DNA from 3 places in the Ensifer meliloti genome. Region 1 is predicted to be linked to each of the others. Evidence: predicted binding sites of a transcription regulator. Region 1 holds the regulator's gene; each other region holds the start of a gene.

The links. Region 1 encodes LexA, which represses DNA repair genes until DNA is damaged. Its sites were predicted from a motif close to TGTTCNNNNTGTGTTCNG; they were not measured.
Region 2: PZL22_RS12675 (ribonuclease T2) is a predicted target of LexA. The motif match lies at 1,608-1,625, and genes of this name have one in related genera.
Region 3: PZL22_RS11775 (three-Cys-motif partner protein TcmP) is a predicted target of LexA. The motif match lies at 1,983-2,000, and genes of this name have one in related genera.

Annotation. Positions count from the first base shown of each region.
Region 1 covers NZ_CP120365.1:376,735-380,010, reverse strand. Annotated here, with positions in the region: gene PZL22_RS08885 (calcium-binding protein) at 1-589, shown strand, start outside; tRNA gene PZL22_RS08880 (tRNA-Cys) at 634-707, opposite strand; gene lexA (transcriptional repressor LexA) at 928-1,644, opposite strand; gene PZL22_RS08870 (hypothetical protein) at 1,869-2,033, opposite strand; tRNA gene PZL22_RS08865 (tRNA-Ala) at 2,143-2,218, opposite strand; gene PZL22_RS08860 (DUF1254 domain-containing protein) at 2,400-3,276, opposite strand, start outside.
Region 2 covers NZ_CP120365.1:1,146,004-1,149,279, forward strand. Annotated here, with positions in the region: gene ettA (energy-dependent translational throttle protein EttA) at 1-693, opposite strand, end outside; gene PZL22_RS12675 (ribonuclease T2) at 821-1,588, opposite strand; gene PZL22_RS12680 (alpha/beta fold hydrolase) at 1,780-2,724, shown strand; gene PZL22_RS12685 (DMT family transporter) at 2,721-3,276, shown strand, end outside.
Region 3 covers NZ_CP120365.1:962,207-965,482, reverse strand. Annotated here, with positions in the region: gene PZL22_RS11785 (hypothetical protein) at 1-20, opposite strand, end outside; gene PZL22_RS11780 (DUF5131 family protein) at 270-1,016, shown strand; gene PZL22_RS11775 (three-Cys-motif partner protein TcmP) at 1,006-1,872, opposite strand; gene PZL22_RS11770 (S24 family peptidase) at 2,270-2,986, opposite strand; gene PZL22_RS11765 (hypothetical protein) at 3,091-3,276, shown strand, end outside.

The DNA.
Region 1 (3,276 bases):
GAACGATCGGCTCCAGGGCGGAGAGGGCCATGACAAACTCTACGGAGATGGCCTCGACCAGGGCGTCGTGGAATCCGGCATCGGCGGCGACGACCACCTCTATGGTGGTTCTGGCAACGACTTTCTTGTTGGAGATGTTCTTTTCTCACGTGGCGGCAGTGGCGGCAACGACCTGCTCGACGGAGGCAAAGGCGATGATGTCCTGTATGGCGATGCAGAGGTCGGCGTGGACACCGCGGGTGGGGACGACCTCTTGATTGGCGGCGCCGGTAACGATCAGCTCTGGGGCGATGGCCGACTTACCGCAGCCTTCGCGGTCGAGACCGGTGCCGATCAGTTCCTGTTTGCGCGGAACAGTGGGCGGGATAAGATCTTCGACTTCGAATTGGACAAGGACATCATCCAAATCGCCGGCTATGGCTACGACGACTTCGCCGATTTTTTGTCCAACATCGGCGACGATGCTGACGGGAACGCTGTCCTGCAGCTGAATGGCACGGTCGATCAGGTCACTCTGATCGGCATCCACGCTGCCGACCTCAGCGCTGCCAACTTCGTCTTTGCGAATGCGGATTTCGCCCTCGTCTGACGAGAGGAAGTTTGTCGGTAACAAAGCTGATCAGGTGTGGCTTTTGGAGGCCTCGGCCGGAATTGAACCGGCGTACAAGGATTTGCAGTCCTCTGCGTCACCACTCCGCCACGAGGCCTCTACGATTTGCGTTTTCAAATCGTGGCGCGGATTTAGAATGATTGACCGCAATCCGCAAGAGGGTACATTTGGAATAGGGACTTTTTTATTCTGTATAAATGTGTCTTCCGTTCTATGACCGGGCGTGGTCATAGCGTCCCAAGGCGCAATACTCCCACGTCAGCGCTTTGAAATTGCGTACTTTCGTAGGAAGCGGCTGCGCACCTGGTCAGGAAGCTCTAATGATAGCGCCGGATGAGGCCGACGAGCCTGCCTTGGATCTTGACCCGGTCCGGACCGAATATGCGTGTTTCGTAAGCCGGATTGGCGGCCTCCAGCGCAATAGAGGCGCCCTTGCGACGGAATCGCTTCAGGGTCGCTTCCTCGTCGTCGATCAGCGCGACGACGATATCCCCGGGGCTGGCGGTGCTTCCGTTCCGGATGATCACCGTATCGCCATCGAGGATGCCGGCCTCGATCATCGAATCGCCCTTGATCTCGAGAGCGTAGTGCTCGCCGCTGCCGATCATTTCAACCGGTACGGATATATCGTGCATATTGTTCTGGATTGCCGAAATCGGCACACCGGCGGCAATGCGGCCCATGACCGGAACGGCGACCGATGCGGCCTCGGCCGGCGGCGCCGGTTTCGGTGCGGGGGGCGGCGCAGCAGGCTTGCCCAGACTGCCTTCGATCACGCTCGGCGAAAAGCCGCGGCGGACCTGCGAAGCGCCCGCATAGGCCTCCGGCAGCTTGATGACTTCGAGGGCCCGGGCGCGATTAGGTAGCCGGCGAATGAACCCACGCTCTTCGAGTGCGGTGATCAAACGGTGGATGCCCGATTTGGACGCAAGGTCCAAGGCGTCCTTCATCTCGTCGAAGGACGGCGGGACCCCGGATTCCTTCATTCGTTCGTGAATGAACAGAAGCAATTCCTGTTGCTTGCGGGTCAGCATGGCGTCACTCCAGAATCGCGAAACAAATCAAGAACAGAACCTATCTGTTCCATATGTGTTCCGCAAGTGCCTAAAATTCCGTGAATTTCGCTTGCTGTTGAATGCCGATCCGCCCCGCGATCCGGCGTGTCGATGGCGATCGCTCGGAATTCGGGGCAGGGGCCGATACGCTCTCGCATGTTTTGGGCTTACGGCGGGCGGCGCAGTCGGTCGCCTATGCAATGCTAATAGGCAAGGCGCAGTCCGCCCGGCGTAAGAACGTCGAATTCAGGCTCGGGATAAGGCCCGTACCACTGGGTGTAGGTCGTGTTGGTCGAGCCTGTGCTGGCGCACCCCGAAAGGGCGAAGAGGGAAAAAATTGCGGCTGCCACCAAAGATTTAACAGGCATGTTTTGCTCCACTCGCGGGAGTTGCCCAGACCTCGAACGGGTCAGACTAAAACTTTCTCTCAAATCAGCTTTTTTGGCAAGCAGCGAGCCGGCAGGGAGGACTGGTGGATGGTGGAGCCGAAGGGAGTCGAACCCTCGACCTCCGCAGTGCGATTGCGGCGCTCTCCCAACTGAGCTACGACCCCACTGGTCAACGATTGTATAAGAGTTTTCGGCCGACCGCGCCAGTGCATTCCACTTGCCGAATGCATCGCAATACAGAGATGAGGCTGACGACTGCAAGCCGCGTCGGTGCCCGCCGGCTGGCAGATAGGGCGGAGTGCAAGGTCACGAACACACAACGCCACTATCGGCTTTCAGCACTGGCTATTGAGCCACCTCGATCGCGGGCGGCTGCCAAGAGCCATCGAGAATTGCCTCTTTGCCCCAATAGGCGCGGATGTAGAGCGAGAACTTCCCGTCCGGCGCGGGCAGCCAGTTGTTTTCCTTGTCGCCCCCGGGCGACTTCGCGCCGGCGTAGAGGGTAAGCGAACCGTCGGAGTTGCGCTTTAGGTTCTTGTTCTTGGTGCCGAGTGAGTAGCGTTTGAGGTCGTTCGCGTGGAAGAGATGCTTGTCGTTGTACAGGGTCAATGACCAGAACCCGTTGACCGGCGGCTCCTGCCCGGCTGGGAAGGTGATCGCATAGCTGCCGCTGCCGCTGAGTTCTCCGCCCGCGCCGTCGTGGTCGGTGTAGAAATATTGCGTCTCGTTCGGCCGGTTGTCGAACATGTTCGATTTTGCCGTTCCGGTCCGGTTGAAATAGTCGACGCCGAACTGCGCATTGTTGGTAGAACGGTTCCATCCGTTCCCGGCCGGACGTCCGTTGTGCTTCCACTGGAAGAACGGCTGGATGACCTTGTCTTCGGTCTCGACCGCGGTCGCAACCAGCACCTTTTTCAGTTCGGGGTCCTTGGAGGCTGCATCGAGCAGCAGGCGGAATTGGCCATAGAGAGCCTCCTCGCCCGGCAACGGATCGACAGTGTCGAGAACCTCGCCGAACTGATCGAAGAACTTATCCGGGACCACCCATTTGGTTTCCTCGCCAGACGATGGCGGTCCGGGAATGTCCGGGACCTTGGCCCATTCGATCGTCTTCATCTCTCCGTCGAAATCCTTCAGCGGATAAGCGACGACCTGGTTGATGACCTCTTGAATCGCTTTCCTGTCCTCGGGCGTGTCGTCCTGGAAGACCCTGGGAATGGCG
Region 2 (3,276 bases), 770 kb from region 1:
GCCCCGGCCGCGGTCGAGCTCGAGAATCCAGCCGGTGACGTTGTCGAGGAAGTAGCGATCGTGCGTGACCATCAGCACGGCGCCCGGATATTCGCGCAGGTGCTTTTCGAGCCAGGCGATCGTTTCCGCGTCGAGGTGGTTGGTCGGTTCGTCGAGCAGAAGCAGTTCGGGCTGCGACAGCAGAAGCTTGCAAAGCGCCACGCGGCGCTTCTCGCCGCCGGAGAGATTGGTGACCTCCGCATCGCCCGGCGGGCAACGCAACGCCTCCATCGCCATTTCCACCTGACTGTCGAGGTCCCAGAGGTTCTGGCTGTCGATGACGTCCTGGAGCTTGGCGCCTTCGTCCGCCGTCTCGTCGGAATAGTTCATCATCAGCTCGTTGTAGCGATCGAGGATCGCCTTCTTGGCGGCCACCCCTTCCATCACGTTCTCGAGCACGTTCTTCTGAGGATCGAGCTGCGGCTCCTGCGCGAGATAGCCGACCCTCGCACCTTCGGCGACCCAGGCCTCGCCGGTATATTCGGTATCAAGGCCCGCCATGATCCGGAGCACGGTCGACTTACCGGCCCCGTTCGGGCCGAGAATGCCGATCTTCGCCTCCGGATAGAAGGAGAGATGGATGTTCTCGAGGACCTTCTTGTTGCCGTAGGCCTTGTTCAGCCCGGCCATGTGATAGATGAATTGACGTGCCATAAAGGAATGCTCCGCATCGGAAGGGAATTTTGCCCGCTATGTAGGCGAATTATGGTGGCGGGGCAACGTCAAAGGCCCTTGCCCGAACGCTGCCCCGCCGCTCCCTCCATGCGAATTGCGCCCCCGATCAGCCCCGCCCGGCAGCGTCTGCGATCCCCTTCGCGCATTTGAATTCCGTCGGCCCCGCCGCCTGGATCAAATCCGCCAGTTCGGCTTTGCCCGAGAGGTCGCCCGAGAGCCCTATCGTCAGCCCGGTGATCACGTCGCCGCCGTTCACCGACTGGCAACGCATGCGCACCCGGTCTCCGGCCCCCGCCCCGAAACCCTGGTCGAAGGCCTGCTTGATCTGTTTTTCGTCAAGTTCCTTGCCGATCCCGTCTGCAAAGAGCGCACGCACAGCCGAACGGTTGAGCTCGTCCAGAAGCCGGAGCTGCAGCGCGAAGTAGTCGTCGGCATTTGCCGTCTGGCAGGTACCGTTGCGCAGCCATTGGTGACGGTCGAGGCCGGACTTGACCCCCGGCATGGCGACGAGCAGGCGCTTGGCCGTCTCGTCCCCCATGTCGACTTCCGGCAGTTCCAGCCAGTCGCCCTTGCGGTCGCGCGCTTTCAGATCCGCTTCCACGCCGCAATAGCTCTTCTTGAGTGGCCATAGGCCATGAAGCGAGAAATTCGTCGCGTCGAAACGCTCCGCCGTCTGGCCGACGCATTCCTTGCGATCGGGCCGCGTCTCGCAGAATCCCGGCTGCCAGCTGACGGCGAGCACATATTCCGTCCTCCCCCCGCCGGTTTCGCCCTCGCTCGCCGAACTCTCCTGAGCCGCCGCGAGGGGCGCATTCGCCAACCCCAGCGCCAGCGCCGCCAACCTCATCAGATGCATCATCGCCCTTGTCTTCATTGCCCCAAGCCCTCTAAAGGAAAACAAAACAGGAACAAATAACCCCATATACGGGAAAATTGCAACCCTGAATCGGTATCCGCGGATTCGTTGTGATCTCATGCGCAACGAGCAACAAGCTGCGATTGCCTTTCCCACCCAAATCGATTTGATATCCGTACGGCATCCGCAAGTGGGGGAGAGCGCATGGCATGTTCGGGCAGGTGAGGACGCATCAAAGCCCGACCGGCGCGACACTCGGCTGGCGCCATGTCGGCGCGGCGGGCGAACCGCAAGGCATTCTCGTCATCAGCCACGGCCTTGCTGAGCATTCCGGCCGCTATACCCGCTTTGCCGAAACCATGGCCGCCCAAGGTTTCCACGTTTACGCCCATGACCACCGCGGCCACGGCACGAGCTGTGCCCCCGATGCGCCTCCCGCCATGTTCGCCCAGCGTGAAGGTGCGGCGAAGGTCGTCACGGACCTGCGCGCGCTCCGCGATATGGCAGCGGCCGCTCATCCAGGCCTGCCGGTCGTGCTGTTCGGCCATTCGATGGGGGGACTGATCGCGCTGAACGCCGCCGAAACCGATCCGGACCTCTACGACGCGCTCGCTGTGTGGAACTCCAATTTCCGGCCGGGTCTTGCCGGGCGCGGCGGCCAGTTGCTGCTGGCGATCGAGAAGATGCTGAAGGGTTCGGACGTGCCAAGTCCGCTCGTGACGAAACTCACCTTCGGCGCCTGGAGCACCACCATCGCCGACCGGCAGACCGATTTCGACTGGCTCTCGCGCGATGAAAGCGAGGTCGCCAGATATATCGAAGATCCGCACTGCGGTTTCGACCCGACCGTATCGCTGTGGCTCGACGTCTTCGCCTTCGCCTTCGCCGGTGCCCGCCCCGACCGGCTGTCGCGGCTGCCGTCGAGCCTTCCGGTACACCTCGTCGGCGGCAGTGCCGATCCTTCCACCCTCAACGGAGAGGCCGTTCGCTGGCTGGGCAACCGCATGAAAGCGCGGGGCATGACGAATGTCACGATCGCAATTCACGAGGGCATGCGCCACGAAACGCTCAACGAGATCGGCCGGGAAAAAGCGACGGAGGAATTCGCCGCCTGGTGCCTGAAGGCAGTCCGGGGAAAGCGCCACGGTCAATGAGCGAGCTCTCCCTTTCCAAGGCGGCAATCGACCACAACCGGATCTCCTACGGCCTGACGCTGATGGTCTTTTCGGTGTTGCTGTCGCCGCTGATCGACATCTTCTCGAAACTAGCCATCGCGACGGTTCCCTCGGCCGAGATCACGGCGGCACGCTTCCTGCTGCAGATCGTCTTCATCCTGCCGATCGTCCTTGTGCGCGGTACGCTCTTCGATCTCACATGGCGCAAGAGTGCGCTGCATGCGCTGCGCGGCGGCCTTCTGGTGGTGACCATGCTTTCCTTCATCACCACGCTGAAGGTCATGGAGGTGGCCGATGCCATCGCCATCTTCTTCGTTGAACCGATCATCCTCACTATCCTAGGCAGCATCTTCCTGAAGGAGACGATCGGCTGGCGCCGTTATACCGCCTGCGCTGTCGGCTTCCTCGGTTCGCTGCTCGTGATCCAGCCGAGCATGCAGGAAGTTGGTCTGGTCGCACTTCTTCCGATCGTCGCCGCCTTCGGCCTCGCCGTTTTCCTGCTCGTGACGCGCATGGTCGCGCAGAACGAGG
Region 3 (3,276 bases), 590 kb from region 1:
CGCGTAACCATCGTGCCCATCGTTTCATCTCCCGGCGCGGCCGTGTGTCCACGGCGTCTCGCTGACGAAGGAGATATTCGCGACTATCGCAAAATAAGTCAACACATAAATTTGCGATTGTCGCTATTTCGCAAAATTGACTTGGCCCCCAGATTCTCCGCGTGGTAGATTTCGGCCTCAAGAATCGGCCTGAGAGAGACTGGCGGCGCGCAACCGATCTTTAACCAAATCGCAACTATCGCTTATCTCTGAAGGTCGGGGAGCGTCCTATGGCTGAAACATCAATCGAATGGACTGATGCAACGTGGAATCCGGTAGCCGGCTGCTCGATAATGAGTGCGGGGTGCACCAACTGCTACGCGATGCGTATGGCGGCGCGCCTTGAAGCCATGGGGCTCGAGAAGTACCGGGGCCTGACGCGCAAGAGCGGCGGTCGAGCGAAATGGACGGGCGACCTCTATCTCGACGAGAGCGCGCTTTCTGTGCCATCGACCTGGTCAAAGCCACGGAATGTATTCGTCAACTCGATGTCCGACCTATTTCACCCAGACGTACCGGTGGAGTTCATCCGAAAAGTGTGGCGAGCGATGGCCGAGACACGCCGCCACACATACCAGATCCTGACCAAACGGCCGGACCGGATGGCTAATATTCTGCGCGGCTTCGATGTTCTGCCGAATGTATGGCTGGGGACCAGCGTAGAGGATGGTCGCGTGACAGACCGGCTTGACGACCTGCGCAGAGTCCCTGCAGCAATCCGTTTCGTCTCGTTCGAGCCGTTGATAGGTTCCGTTGCCGCTGGGCGATTGAACGGCATCCATTGGGCTATCGTTGGGGGCGAGTCCGGCCCAAACGCGCGGCCGATGGATCCGCTGTGGATCGACGAGATCTTCGCAATGTGTACTGACGTCGGCGCGGCATTCTTCTTCAAGCAGTGGGGGGGTAAGAACAAGAAGGTGGCTGGGCGATCTTATCGCGGCCGTATTTGGGATGATGTTCCGGCGGCTACGCTTTGAGGATGCTATTTCCGATCTTAGTCGCCAAGCCGATGGCTTTTCCAGCGGGGTTAGAAATAGCTAGGAACAGTGAAAACATGGGTGCCCCATTAGCATTCTTGAGCCGCTTGGGGGGAAGGACGGCAGGGAACAGGCTCTTGAGGCGCTTACCAACGAAGCTCTCTATCGCCTCTACGTCAGCGACGCGCTGATAAACATCGTCATACTCGCCGAGAAGGTCTTCTTTCTTCGGCCTGTTGTACCAGGCTTCAATCCACTCGTCGGTTCCGAGCATCCTTGTGATCGCAACCCGCTTGCTGTCATCAAGCTTCTCCGGGTCGCGCGTTGCTTGGCGAAATAAGCCGGCCAAGGACACAAGGTACCAGACGTCGATCGCCTCCGTCTTGCGGATACGTTCGAGCGTTGTCCAGTTCACAGCCATGCCGTAAGGATCGAGGAACATCACCGCGCGCTTGCCAACCCACTTCATTGCTTGAATTTCCGCCTCGATAGCGGCATTGGCGTCGCCCCGGACGATATCAATGTTCCGGCCCGGATACTGCTCTTTCAAACGCTCCAGGGCAGAGCAGTAGCTTTTCTTCTTCTCCATGAAGACGATGCGGTCGAAGGCCGGTCTGATGTCTAACGCGATTTGAGCCGACCCTCGTCGACGCTCAATTTTTTCAGCTTGACCTGGCATTAGGTCGGCAGGAACAGCAGTCTGCTTGATGACGCGCTCGCCGGTACCCGCGAATGCGTCGATATACCAAAGCTCGGGGAATTGAGGGCGGAGAGCAGTCGTGAACGCCTTCAAATATGCTTCCACAAGAGACAGTTTCAGGTCGGTGGAGACATTGCCAAATTCATGATCGCTCAAAATCAGACCTCACATATTGCGCCGCCGGCAATCTTTCCCCTACCTGTTGTGGCAAGCGAAATATTTCCGAAAACCGACTCGACTCACGGCTGCATTCCTGCTGTTTTTATGAGAACAAAGACGGAACATCGCAGGAGACAGAAATGAGCCCTAACGCTCCCGTAGATCACCCCGACGCCTTGCGGCTCGTCGTTGAACTTGAGAGCGTGTACGTAGCTTGCGATGATTGCGGGCATTCCCGCATTCTCCGCCTCGATAACCTAATGAAAGCCGCGGAACTCGGTGTTCACAACTACATGCAGTTATGCCGAAAGATCCGCTGCAGCGAGTGCCCAAAGATGCCGCCGGCATTCCGCAATTTGACCGTCCGGCCAACATGGCGCTGCGACGAAGCGCTTCAAAGCATCGCATGAAACACAACTTTGTGGACGCTGAAAACTTTGTCCGTAGGAAACTCCAGATCGTGGCTTTCGCCTTTGCCGGGGTTGTACTGGTAGAGGCGAAGCACATCGGCGGATCTGGAAACGAACCGCTTGAGGTAGCTTGATATCTCATCGTCTTCCAGGATCTGCACTACGACATCGTCGCCCTGTCGGACCTTCTGATGAGGGTTCACCCACGCCGTCTCGCCGTGAAAGAAGCGTGGCTCGCCGGAGCGGCCGTCGACCTGCACGGCATACGCGCCCTCAACGCCCTCGAGGCCGGGCGGACAAAAAACCGTGGCGATATCCTGACCGTTCATAATGAACCGACCGTTGGCTCCGGCGGCAATGTGCCCTCGAAGCGGAATCGAAACATCGCCGGGGAATTGCTGCCAGCGCGGCGGGAAGCTGGCGTTTGGTATCGGCTTGGCCGTGGGGGCGGGGGGCAGATCCTCTAACCAACGCGTCATTTGTTCGAAGCCAGGCGGCAATTCCCTAAAGAATCTCGCCATCGCCTCTATCTCCTGGAGAGATATCTGACGGCGCTTCTTAGGATCGTCGCTGTGCAGTTCTTTTGATCGCGTGATCTTGTCGTTGGACATACCCGTAGCTTCGGCGAGTTTCGAAGCCACGCCGCGAGCCGCGAGTTTTTCTGCAAGCCATTGTTTCAGTTCATATTGTGGGTCACTCATGCGGCGATCTTCGCGGATTCCGCAAAAAACTCCATCGCGAAGATCGCAAATAAGTTATCGCGACCCCGTTGACAAGTTGTCGCGAAAATCGCAAATTTCGCGACATGAGCGAAAAACATCTCGAGCCTGCAAAATCCATTATCGGCAAAATCGGCATCGAAAAGGTGGCCGAGGTCACCGGCAAGCACGTGTCCCGGGTGTACCGCTGGATGTACCCGAAAGAGAAGGGTGGTACCGGCGGGTTGATCCCCCAGACAGACGCACCCGCGCTGCTGGCGTATGCAAAGTCG